Regions from separate parts of the Holdemania massiliensis genome, predicted to be linked through region 1. Evidence: predicted binding sites of a transcription regulator. Region 1 holds the regulator's gene; each other region holds the start of a gene.
What was found. The regulator Rex, encoded in region 1, represses fermentation and respiration genes when NADH is low (regulators of the CRP and FNR family bind a similar motif). The targets are predictions, from matches to a motif close to GTGAANNNNTTCAC.
Positions count from the first base shown of each region.

Region 2: a site for Rex is predicted at 2,574-2,587, ahead of gap (type I glyceraldehyde-3-phosphate dehydrogenase). Genes of this name have one in related genera too.
Region 3: a site for Rex is predicted at 2,779-2,792, ahead of adhE (bifunctional acetaldehyde-CoA/alcohol dehydrogenase). Genes of this name have one in related genera too.

Region 1 is NZ_JAKNTK010000001.1:1,455,281-1,459,561, reverse strand. It holds gene asnS (asparagine--tRNA ligase) at 150-1,532, opposite strand; gene MCG46_RS06470 (redox-sensing transcriptional repressor Rex) at 1,787-2,407, opposite strand; gene tsaD (tRNA (adenosine(37)-N6)-threonylcarbamoyltransferase complex transferase subunit TsaD) at 2,462-3,484, opposite strand; gene rimI (ribosomal protein S18-alanine N-acetyltransferase) at 3,481-3,930, opposite strand; gene tsaB (tRNA (adenosine(37)-N6)-threonylcarbamoyltransferase complex dimerization subunit type 1 TsaB) at 3,927-4,281, opposite strand, start outside.
Region 2 is NZ_JAKNTK010000001.1:211,515-215,795, reverse strand. It holds gene MCG46_RS00965 (hypothetical protein) at 1-1,168, opposite strand, end outside; gene gap (type I glyceraldehyde-3-phosphate dehydrogenase) at 1,504-2,514, opposite strand; gene MCG46_RS00955 (ATP-dependent Clp protease proteolytic subunit) at 2,681-3,262, shown strand; gene MCG46_RS00950 (EAL domain-containing protein) at 3,502-4,281, shown strand, end outside.
Region 3 is NZ_JAKNTK010000001.1:1,283,976-1,288,256, reverse strand. It holds gene asnB (asparagine synthase B) at 1-537, shown strand, start outside; gene MCG46_RS05830 (peptidoglycan-binding protein) at 656-2,575, opposite strand; gene adhE (bifunctional acetaldehyde-CoA/alcohol dehydrogenase) at 2,810-4,281, shown strand, end outside.

The DNA of each region.
Region 1 (4,281 bases):
AAGCGATCGCTGAGCGGATTTTAAACTGACATCCATTGAACTGACCGAAACAGGAGAGTGAACTCCGATTATCCGGCAGACAAGGATAAAAAAAGAGTCAAAAATCATAACTTGAGATGACTTTCAACTCTTTCTGTTTTACGCATGAATTAAAACAACAAGTTTTTCGGTGTCCGGGCAAAGGGAATGACATCGCGAATGTTCTGCATTCCCGTGACATACATGATGAAGCGTTCAAAGCCCAGACCGAATCCGGCGTGCTGACATCCGCCATACCGGCGCAGATCAAGATACCACTGCAGACCTTCCTCATGGACGCCCATTTCCTTCATTCGATTCTGCAGGACGTCCAGCCGTTCCTCACGCTGAGAGCCACCGACCAGCTCACCCACCGCAGGGACTAACAAATCGCAGGCCGCCACGGTTTTTCCATCCGCGTTGATCCGCATATAGAAGGCTTTGATATCCTTCGGATAGTCGATCAAGAAGACCGGTCCTTTGACTACCTCTTCACATAAATAACGTTCATGCTCTGTATTCAGATCCATTCCCCAAGAAACTGGATTTTCAAATTTCTTCGTCGCTTTTAACAGATGATCAATCGCTTCCGTATACGGCATCCGGACAAACTCACTGTTCAAAACATGATTCAGCCGATCCAGCAGCGTATTGTCGATAAACTGATTGAAGAATTTCATCTCTTCCGGACAGTTATCCATAACATACTGAATACAGTATTTAATCATATCTTCAATTAAATCCATATCATCTTCCAAATCCGCAAACGCGATTTCCGGTTCTACCATCCAGAATTCCGAAGCATGCGTTGTCGTGTTGGAGTTTTCAGCCCGGAAGGTCGGTCCGAAGGTGTAAACGTCGCGGAATGCCATCGCAAACGCCTCTGCCTGCAGCTGTCCGGAAACAGTGAGGTTGGCTTTCTTGCCGAAGAAATCTTCTTCATAATTGCCGTCCTCGCGCGTAGTCACCGTGAAAACCTCACCTGCACCTTCGGCATCATTGCCGGTAATGATCGGTGCGTTCACATAAACGAAGCCCTGATCCTGAAAGAATTCATGAATCGCCATAGCCAGTACGGAACGGACGCGGAATACTGCGTTGAATGTGTTGCTGCGCGGACGCAGATGGCCGATTTCACGCAGGTACTCAAACGAATGACGCTTTTTCTGAAGTGGATAGGAATTGTCGCAGGCGCCTTCTAAAATCACTTCCGTGACCTGCAGCTCAAAAGGCTGCTTGGCCTGCGGCGTCAGCACAACCTTTCCGGTTACGGTTAAAGCCGTGCCTGTCAAATATTTGGATACATCCTGAAAATTGGCCAAATCGGAAGAATAGACCAGCTGAGCGTTGCGGAAATAGGTGCCGTCGTTCAGCTCAATAAAGCCGATCGAGCCGTTGTTGCGGTTAGTTCTGACCCATCCCTGCAGCTGGGCATACTCGATTTGATCGGTTTCCATTGTGCTGCCGGAACAAGCCATCTCATAGAGTTCTCTGACGGTCATGAATGTAAGCATACTTTTCTCCTTTTGTTTTATAAAAAAAACGTTCCTCACTTAAGGAACGTCAATCAACGTGGTGCCATCCTCATTCGCTCAAAGGTTAAAAAACACTGAGCCTCAGGGTGCGTTAACGCCGCCGACGGGATCGTCTACTGTCAGTTCTCCGATCCGGCTCCCAGAGTGTTCCGCATTCCCTGACTGAACTCCGGCTTTCACCCTGCCCGGCTCGCTGTGCTTCAGTATGAGGATCGTTCTCTTTTCGCTGCCTTCTACTTTTTCATGTTGTTGGTTTCAAAAACCAGTTCCTGAATCGTTGAAACGACATCAATCGGCTTAACCAGAACGCCCTTAGGAACCTGGAAATGCTCATGTGAGAAATCAACAATACCAGTAATGCCGCATTCGATCAAACGATCTGCAGCATCTTGAACATTGGATGAAACACACAGGATCGCAATCCGGCATCCTTCCGGAATCTTATCCTTCATTTCATCGACGTGGTAAACCGGAATCGGTGTCTTTCCGACAGACTCCGGACGGATGTCAAAGGCACATACAATCTCGCCGACAACATGGTTCCAGCGATTGTAATTCATTAAAGCTTTCCCAAGGTTGCCTGCTCCGACAAGAATAATCTTCTCATCGAATCCCATGCCCAACTGTTCGTTGAATATTTCAATCAGGCGGTCAACGTCATAGCCATAGCCTTGCTTCCCTAACGATCCTAAAAATGAGAAATCTCGGCGGATCGTCGTGGACTCAATAGCCACATATTCCGAAAGCTCCTTGGACATGATCCGGGTTACGCCGGAATTCTTAAGTTTGCGCAAAGCTTTCAGATAGATCGGATAACGCTGCAGTGTAGCCTTAGGGACTGACTTTGTTGGCATACTATCAACCCCTTCTGCATTATTCTAGCACACTTGTTTTAAATTGTGAATGATTTAATGAATTGAACTTGTTTCAATTTCCATGGATGGGTTCGCAGCGATGTCCAGCGACCCGGTTAAACCGTGTGTATAGGCGGTCCAGCCGGCCGCTCCAATCATCGCAGCATTGTCTGTACAGCACCATAACGGCGGGATCGTCAGATGCACATCCGGAGTTTCTAAAATCATTTCTGAGATTTTTTCACGCAGCCGGGAATTGGCCGCAACTCCGCCGGCCAGAACAACCTGCTTCGGTTTGAATTCCTTCACCGCGGCCATCGTCTTTTTTAATAGAGTATCCAGCGCAGCTTCCTGGAAAGCATAGGACAAGTCTTCTTTATTCAATTCCTCGCCTTTTTTGCCTTCCCGGTCAATCAGCTGCAGCACCGCCGATTTCAGCCCGCTGAATGAAAAATCGAGTGGTTTCTCTGTTTTGGGTTTCGGCAATGTGTAATGCGGATGTCCCTGCTTGGCCATTTTGTCAATCACCGGACCGCCTGGATAACCTGTTCCCATAACCCGGGAAACTTTGTCATAAGCTTCGCCGATCGCATCATCCTGCGTTGTGCCGAGAATTTCAAACGACCATTCCTCTTTCATCCAGACCAGTTCGGTATGCCCGCCGGAGACAACCAGTGCGATCATTGGAAAACGCAGCTCATCCACAAAGCGGTTCGCGTAAATATGACCGATAATATGATGCAGCGGGATCAGCGGTTTATCATAATACCAGGCCAGCGTTTTGGCTGCCTGGACACCGACATGCAGCGAACCCACCAGCCCGGGTCCCTGGGTAACCGCAATCGCCAGAATATCATCCATTGTGACTTCTGCCTGGGACAGAGCTTCTTCAATCACGACGGAAATATTTTCAACATGGATTCGTGATGCAACTTCCGGGACAACCCCGCCGTATTTTTTATGGACATTAATCTGCGAAGAAACAATATTGGAACAGATCTTAGAGCCGTCCTCAACCACCGCTGCGGCTGTCTCATCACAGCTGGACTCAATCGCCAGGATTAAATTTCGTTTCATAAACTTCCTCCTATTGGTTTCATCATCAAATAAGCGTCCTCATGGTTGTCCTGATAATAGCCCTTCCGGATATTGATGATTTCAAAACCATATTTTTTATAACATGTCAAAGCTGGAATGTTGCTCACTCGCACTTCAAGTGAAATCACTTCGCAGCCCTGTTCAGCGGCCACCCCCAGCATGTGATCCATCAGCTGCGAGGCCCAATGCTGCCGACGATACGGAAGATCGACGCCAATCGTTGTAATCTGAGCCTGATCAAAGGTCGTCCAGACACCCGCATAGCCTACGATCGTCCCCGTTTCATTCTCAGCGACGAACAGATGGGAATAGGGGTTTTCTTTGAGCTCATACTCATAGCTTTCCCGCGGCCAGGGCGAACTAAACAGGCGCAGCTCCATTTCACAGACAATTTCCAAATCGTCCAGCGTCATTTTCCGAATCATGCTTTTTTTACCAGATAATCGTCAGCCGATTTGAGATATTCCGGCACTAATAAATGGACGTTCTCGACTCTCTGCCATTGTGAGCGAGTCGTCAGGAAGGCCTGCGCAAGGTCCGGGTAACAATCTTCCAACCCTAACAAAGAACAGTCGCCGACCAGTTCCAATCCATCGGCATTGTCAATACGGGCTTGAATTTCGCTGAGGGAAAGGACTTCTTCTTTTCCGCTCAGCCGGCCGTTTTCAATCATTCCAAAATAAGCCCGCTGGCTGCGGGCATCCAGCAGCACAGCTGCCTTTGTCTTACCGGCGCCGATCAGTTCCAGCGTTGGAAGTGCATACAGCGGCAAGTTC
Region 2 (4,281 bases), 1.2 Mb from region 1:
CAAATGTCAGATCCTGAGTGAGCTGAACATATTCCAGAACAAACAGGTTGATATAGCTGGGCAGTTCCGTCTTCTCCCACTCGGTTGAAATCGGTTTAAAAGACCGCGCCGCAAAAGCTGTGTGCGGCGTGATCGGATCATAGGCATTTTGAATTCCAAATTGCCTTTCGAAACCGAGATAAGCCTGACAGATCCGCTTCATTTCCCTATGATTTAAGCATTGTTGATGAAACCGGAAAATCCCGTATTGATCCCGGATGTAATGTAAAGGATAGATAAAACTTTGTGCTAAACTCGCACCATTGTCCGCGGTCACAGCCTGAATCAGATCCTCCGTTCCCTGCAGGATTTTCGCCAGCGGATCAGAGGGTGCGGCTTTCGGCTTTAGAAACCGATCCTGCTGCATCCGCAGGCAGCGGCGCTGCAGTTCATCACTGCTCAGTTTTGCCAGCTGCTTCGCAAAAGCGGATGCTTCTTCCCGGTTCAAGCTCAGGCAGCTGATCAGTGAAACTGGCTGATCTGGTTCAAGCTGAAGCCTAAAGCCGGTAGGATCCACACAAGATTGCGCATTGCACTGAACAGCCAGATACCGCGGCTTCCCCACATAGCGATAAGCATTGGAGATATCCTGAAACAACCGCCGGGGCGCTCCCTGAAAAATCAGCTGATCCGCCTGAACCTGCACCCATTGATCCGGATCGACGGAGGGTGCGTACAATTCACTTTCCGGCTTCACCGGCGTTCCATCCCACCAGAGAAACTCACCATTGCGCGGATCAGTTTCAATCCGGACACGCACAGACAAAGCCGCGGTTGAACGCAGTGTTCGAATCCAGACGCTCTCGCTGATAAACACACTGTCCTCCACCTGCACAGAAGCTTCGCTGTTTTGGCACAGCACATGATAGAATTCACATTGTGCATCCGGCATGCCTGCCCTTTCTTCCTTCCATGGTTCTTCGGCTTCGATCGTAAAGCCAAAGGCCAGATTATTGCAGACATAATCCGGGCCGCTGACCGCGGCTACTGCCGTTTTGCTGCACGGATGGTCAGTCAGCACCGGTTTTCCATGACGTTGGATTTCTACACCCAGTCCGGCTGTGATCAATACCTGACCATTGCCGATCACATATCCATTTTCCAGCTTTATATCCCTGTTCTTTTGCATGGTGCACTTCCTTTCTGCCCGGCATGGCTTCTTCACCCGACCTCATGTTTCTGATTGATCTGTAATCCCTCAATCTCACCGAGTTGTTTGACCCACTTCAAAACACGGTCATGAACAATCCTGACAGAATGAGCCATTCCCTATGCCTTTTATTGATCATACCATATTCAATTTGATCAGGAATAAAATTTCCGGGTTTTCTTCTGCCGCCGTTTTCTTGGTGCAGATATTTCGCGATACATCACCTGCTTTTCTGATCGTTCTTTCCGCAAATTCACAAAAAAATGAGCCGACATTGCATCAGCTCATTCTTCTTTATTCTGTGTTGTTCGCTCTTACAGTTCAGCGAAATATTTGATTGTACGAACCATCTGGCTTGTGTAGCTGTTTTCGTTATCGTACCAAGAAACAACCTGAACCTGATAGGTTTCGTCATCAATCTTTGTAACCATGGTCTGTGTTGCATCAAACAGAGAACCATAAGTGATACCGATGATATCGCTGGAAACCAGTTCTTCTTCAGTATAACCGAAGGAAGCGTTAGCCGCAGCCTTCATGGCAGCATTGATGCCTTCTTTTGTGACGTCTTTGCCCTTAACAACCGCAACCAGCAGAGTTGTTGAACCTGTCGGAACCGGTACACGCTGAGCAGAGCCGATCAGCTTGCCGTTCAGTTCTGGGATAACCAGACCGATCGCCTTCGCAGCACCTGTGCTGTTTGGAACGATGTTGATGGCAGCAGCGCGGGCACGACGCAGATCCCCTTTGCGCTGAGGGCCGTCCAGAGTCATCTGATCGCCTGTGTAAGCATGAACTGTGGTCATGATACCGCTGACGATTGGAGCATATTTGTTCAATGTGTTCGCCATTGGAGCTAAGCAGTTTGTCGTGCAGGAAGCAGCGGAAATAACTGTGTCTTCCTTTGTCAGAACGCCTTCGTTAACGCCGAAGACAACGGTCGGCAGATCGTTTCCAGCAGGAGCGGAAATAACGACTTTCTTTGCGCCAGCTTCGATATGAGCGGAAGCCTTCGCTTTCGATGTATAGAAGCCTGTGCATTCCAGAACAACATCGACACCCAGTTCACCCCAAGGCAGTTCTTTCGCATCAGCCTTAGCATAGATTTCGATTTCATGTCCGTCAACGACGATTGAAGATTCCTTCGCTTCAACGGTATGGCCTGTGAAAGGGCCCTGAGCTGAATCATATTTCAACAGATGAGCTAACATTCTAGGGCTTGTCAGATCGTTGATGGCTACAACTTCATAACCTTCGGCAACAAACATCTGGCGGAAAGCAAGACGTCCGATGCGTCCAAAACCATTAATCGCAACTTTTACTGTCATTTTATAGACCTCCTTATGACACGACTTAATTATAGTGTTTAAGGCGTTAAATGTCAATTGTGAATGACTTCACTTAGCCATTTTCACGATTGCTTTACAATTTTTTGATTCCCAAGTATTGACGGGCTGAATTCTGGCATACTGTAAAAGGAAAGGAGTCTTCTCCATGACCTTAATTCCTACGATTATTGAACAGTCCGCCCGCAGCGAGCGGGCTTACGATCTGATCTCCTGCCTGCTGAAAGAGCGGATCATCCTGCTGACCGCACCGATCGACGATACGGTATCCGGCAACCTGTGCGCCCAGCTTTTATATCTGGCCTCCCGCTCAGGTCAGGATATTCAGCTGTATATCAATTCCCCCGGCGGCAGCGTCAGCGCCGGTTTGGCGATTTATGATACGATGCGCTTAATTCGCTGCGATGTCTCCACCATCTGCATGGGCATGGCCGCCAGCATGGCTGCCGTTTTGTTAGCCGGAGGCACCCGTGGCAAGCGCTTCGCCCTGCCCAACAGTGAAATCATGATCCATCAACCCTTAGGCGGTGTTCAGGGACAGGCCGCTGATGTGAAGATCGCCGCTGAGCATATTCTCCAGATTCGCCAGCGGCTCAACACCCTGCTGGCAGCGGATACTGGCCGCAGCCTGAGGGAAATTTCCGAGGACAGTGACCGCGACCGGTATTTCAGCGCTGAGGAAGCGAAGAATTACGGCCTGATCGACGATCTGGTACACAAGCAGAAGTAAGTCTTTCCGCCTTCGGGCGGTTTTTTTGTTATTGACTCAGCTTTTTCCCAAGCTTTCCCGGAAACGAGCCGCGGTTTGCGCCTTTCGAAGCGATCTGAAAAGCAGCCTGATTTTGAGCCTTTTCCGCGGTTCTCTCATTTCTGTTTTGTTTTTCGCCGCTTGCTGGTTTTCCGCCTGAGGTTATGCTATTCTTATGATGATAAAATACGGATATGATATTGAAAACGAGGTAGGATAGAATGGAAAATCCCACTTTTAGAATCAGTGAGTTCTTTAAAAAAACGGCCGAGGCGGTATTGCTTCAGCGGGATCTCAAGTCGTTTAAAACAGTCTTAAGCGAAACACTGCTGTGCCGCGGCATGGATGGGGAATCGCCGCTGGGCCGCGAAGATCTTTTGCTCTGGCTGAACCGCTATTACCGTCAAACTCCGCAGCCCCTTCAGCTGCATTGGATTCATATTGAAGTTCTGCGGAAACAGCCGCACCTGTGTGCCTTGTTCGCAGCTTTTCAGCTCGACTATCCCGACCGTCCTTCAATCCGGATTCAGCTGCGTCTGGAAGCGGAAACACCGCAGTTTTCAATCCTGCTATTGGATCTGGATCTGCCCTCAGCCTTAAAGCTGCCGAATGTGGGCGGCAGGGCTCCGCAGCCTTCATTTACAATGCTGGAAGCGGCGATTTATCCGGAAATGATCGGAGTTTATTGGGAAGAAAACCTGCCGTTATTCTATATCAGCTCATCTTTATTAAAAGCCTTGAACTTCACCTATGATGAATTTTATCTGCAATGTCAGGGACAGCTGGATCTGCTTCTTTATCCCGACGATGTCGGTCCGGCTAAAGCTCAGGCCCGCCAAGCGCTTCAGCAAGCCAACCAGTTTGAACTTACGCTGCGTTTAACCTGCCGGGACCGTTCCGTTTTATGGCGGCAGTGCCGGGGTTTCCGCTTTTTGACCGATCAGGGCCGAATTGCGGTGCTGCTTTTTTTCTCCGACATTCAGACAGCGATGCTTCGCCAG
Region 3 (4,281 bases), 170 kb from region 1:
CAGGCGTTCCAGCAGGAAGCTCAAAAACGGATAGAAGAGCTGTATATGTATGATGTTTTACGTGCTGACCGCTGCATTTCCGACAACGCGATGGAAGGCCGCGTACCCTTCGGCGATCTCCAATTTGTCAAAACCGTGATGAGCATTCATCCCAGCCAAAAGATGAATACTTATGGAATGGGAAAATATTTGCTGCGCAAAGCATTTGAAGCCGATCATCTGCTCCCTGAAACCATTCTGTTCCGGGACAAGGCCGCCTTCAGCGACGCAGTAGGCCATTCTTTGGTCGAGGATTTAAAACAATATGCCGAGACGCTCTATCCCGACGCTCAATTTCAAGCGCGGGCAAAACGTTATGCCTATTGCCCGCCCTATACGAAGGAAAGCCTGTGCTATCGGGAAATCTTTGAAAAATACTATCCCGGCCTGGCAGAGCTGATTCCCGCCTACTGGATGCCAAACCCAGATTGGCCAGGCTGTCAGGTCCAGGATCCCAGCGCCCGCTATCTTTCCAACTATGGAAACAGCGGGAACTAAGGATACGCGGACACTGAACCACAGATCTGAATTCGTCCATAAGAAAACGAAAATGCTTTCACGAATAAACGGTATAGTCATTCATGACTATACCGTGAATTTCAGACTTAATCTTTGATTACAGATTTGGCTGATGGTTGTCCATCGCATACATCAGACTTGTATAATTCTCATACAAGAATCGATATAATTCAAAGTTCTGTTCCGATAAAGCTACGGCATTGTTGGTCGCAATGCTGTACTGTTCTGACATTGCATTCCATGTCTGCCGACCGACAACACCATCGGCAGTCAATCCTACTCGTCTTTGGAAAGCGATAACCGCCGCTTCGGTTCCGGAACCAAAAATACCGTCAACACTCAGCTGGTTCGTAACGCCCCAGCCCTGATTGATAATGTTCAGCGACCATTGGACGATGCTGACATTTTCACCTCGGCTGCCCAAACGCAGCGCTGTCCCCGGATAAGGAGGGATCATCTGAGCACTCGGCGGTTGAATCGCCTGGGTTTCACGATAAGCCCGGACTAAAATATCCCAGGTCTGACGCCCGACAATGCCATCCGCGCTGATTCCCGCCAAGCGCTGAAAAGCCACAACCGCGGCTTTGGTCGTTGCCCCGAAGCTGCTGTCAATCTTCACGGTAGGTACCCTTGAGGTAAACAAGGCAATCTTCTGCAGATAAAACTGGATTTCCTGCACATAGACATTGCGGTCGCCCTGGCGGATTGCCCGACCCGGATAAACGCCCGGCAGCCGTTCCTCAACCCCTTCGGAGGTCAGCTCCGCTAATTTTTTAACGGCCACGTAAATATAAGAAATCTTATACCAGGTTGCCTTGCCAACAATCCCGTCCGCAGTCAGTGAAAACTGGCGCTGGAAGGCTTTAACCGCATTTTCCGTACCACTTCCGAAAATACCGTCAACCGGATAGGTCGGCGTGATATTCGGATAATTCACTGCAATGCGGTTGAGCTGATTCTGAATGATCGCTACGCTGTCGCTGCGGACCCCACGCTGAAGATTCAGTCCCGGGAAAGATCCGCTGACCCCTTCGATGCGATTGGTGTCGATCAATTCGATATCCTGACCATAATAGTTCTGCAGAATTTCAAAGGCATTGTAGCCCTTATTCGCCAGGTCCACCGTTCCCCATTGCTTCAAACCTTTGCACCAAACCTGCCGTCCGTCACAATACTCCGCATAATACGGATTCACCGTGTTGACCTTACGGATATATTCGTTGAAAATATCATCGACAACCTTGCTGATACTTGTAAAAATATCCCGGCCGTAAACAAAATACTGATCAAACGCCGTGCTATTGGTGATATCGAACGAATACCCCCGGCTGCGGTACCATTCAGTATACACCCGGTTCAAACACAAAGAAATCTGACAATAGATATTGGCACGCAGACTTTGTTCTGGCCAGGTTGGATAAATTTCGCTGGACGCTACATTTTTAATGTAGTCCTTGAAGGTTACGGTTACATTCTGTGCGCTGGCTGTCGGCCGGCCTAAATGAACCGTCACATATTTCGGAATGATCGGATAATCCAATACATAAGGAGCGATCGATTCCTCCGCATCCCCAGCACTGACGCTGTCGCTGAAACCGCAGCATCCCCCGCGCGAACAACCGCAGGAACGAGCCATGGCTCGGGTTAAGGCATGCTCCGGAATTTCAAGATACTCCTCAAACTGCGGAGCCAGCTCCTCATCTGCGCTTAACAGATCAACCTGAAGCAGCGCTTCCTCCTGAGCGAAAATCTGAACGTTGCGAAACGTTCGGGTCGCAAAGCCGGCTTTGCCCACCGTTACATGAACCTTGGCATACGGGATATCCTGATTGTTTGGATTCAAGCTCAATTCCCGATCCGGTGCTTCAATCCGGATCACAGGACTTTTACCATTCGCTCCGCTGCTTAGGTGCAGATCCACGGACTGATCATCATTCGTGACGATAATCTCAGCCCCTTCAATCGGCAACGCCTGCTGAGCGACAGTTACTTCAACAATTAAAGTACCATACTGCATCGCTGTCACCTCCATTGCTACAATATGCAAGCTACCGTTTTTCAACTGGGCTGGCACGCTTAAAATTGCCTTTTTCTCAAGGTTTTTCGATGTAAGCGCATACTCAAAAACTTTTTTCAGATGTAACCGTTTACTTGTGAAAATGTTGTCATTACCCTATTGTCAGACAAAATCCGGCATGCTATAATCACATCCGTAAGTGAGTGAAAGATTTCACAATAGGAGGAAATTCAGATGGAAGAAAAACTTAGCCCCGCTCAGGAAGAAGTCAATCTGTTAGTTGAAAACGGCTTGAAGGCCCTGGATGATTTTTTGAAACTGGATCAGGACCAAGTCGATTACATTGTCGCTAAATGCTCTGTCGCGGCTTTGGACAAACATGGCGAGCTGGCCAAGCTGGCAATCGAAGAAACCAAGCGCGGTGTCTTTGAAGACAAAGCCACTAAGAATCTGTTTGCCTGCGAATATGTAGTGAACCACATGCGGCATCTGAAATCCGTCGGCGTGATCAAGGAAGATGAAGTCCAGGGTCTGACCTATGTGGCAGAACCAGTCGGCGTCGTCGCCGGCGTTACCCCGGTTACCAATCCAACCTCAACCGCGATTTTCAAAAGCTTAATCTGCCTGAAAACCCGCAACCCGATCATCTTCGGCTTTCATCCCAATGCGCAGCAGTGCTCGATCGCTGCCGCCAAAGTTGTCTATGAAGCAGCGGTCAAAGCCGGAGCTCCGAAAAACTGCATTCAGTGGATCGAACATCCAAGCATGGAAGCCACTTCCGCATTAATGAATCATCCGGGTGTCGCGACGATCTTAGCGACCGGCGGCAACGCGATGGTCAAAGCGGCTTACAGCTGCGGCAAGCCAGCCTTAGGTGTCGGTGCCGGCAACGTTCCGGCCTATATTGAAACGACGGCCGATATCAAGCAGGCGGTCAACGACATCGCCTTATCCAAAGCCTTCGACAACGGCATGATCTGCGCTTCGGAACAGGCAGTCATCGTCGACAAGGAAATCTATGACGACGTCAAAGATCAATTCAAGAATTACAACGTCCACTATGCCAATAAAAAAGAAAAAGAAATGCTCGAACAATACATGTTCGGTGTCAAAGCCTTCTCCAAAAATGTCGGTGCGGCGAAGCTGAATCCGGATATCGTCGGCAAGTCGGCGGCCTGGATTGCCGAACGGGCAGGCTTCACGGTCAATCCGCGCACCAGCATCATCATTGCGGAATGCAAGGAAGTCGGACCGAACGAACCGCTGACACGGGAAAAATTATCTCCGGTTCTGGCGATGCTGAAAGCAGATTCCGTCGATGACGGCTTCGATAAAGCGGAAGCGATGGTCATGTTCAACGGCATTGGTCACAGCGCCGCGATCCATACCGCTAACGCCGATCTGGCGAAACGGTTTGGCGAACGGATCAAAGCCTGCCGGATCATTTGGAACTCACCGAGTACCTTCGGCGGTATTGGCAACGTCTACAATGCTTTCATTCCTTCCCTGACATTAGGCTGCGGTTCGTATGGCCATAACTCCGTTTCGGATAACGTCAGCGCGATCAACCTGCTGAATATCAAGAAGATCGGCAAGAGGAGAAACAATATGCAATGGTTTAAAGTTCCGTCCAAGATCTACTTTGAGAGAGATTCCATCGAATATCTGCACAGCATGCGGGATGTTGAACGGGTCTTCATCGTCAC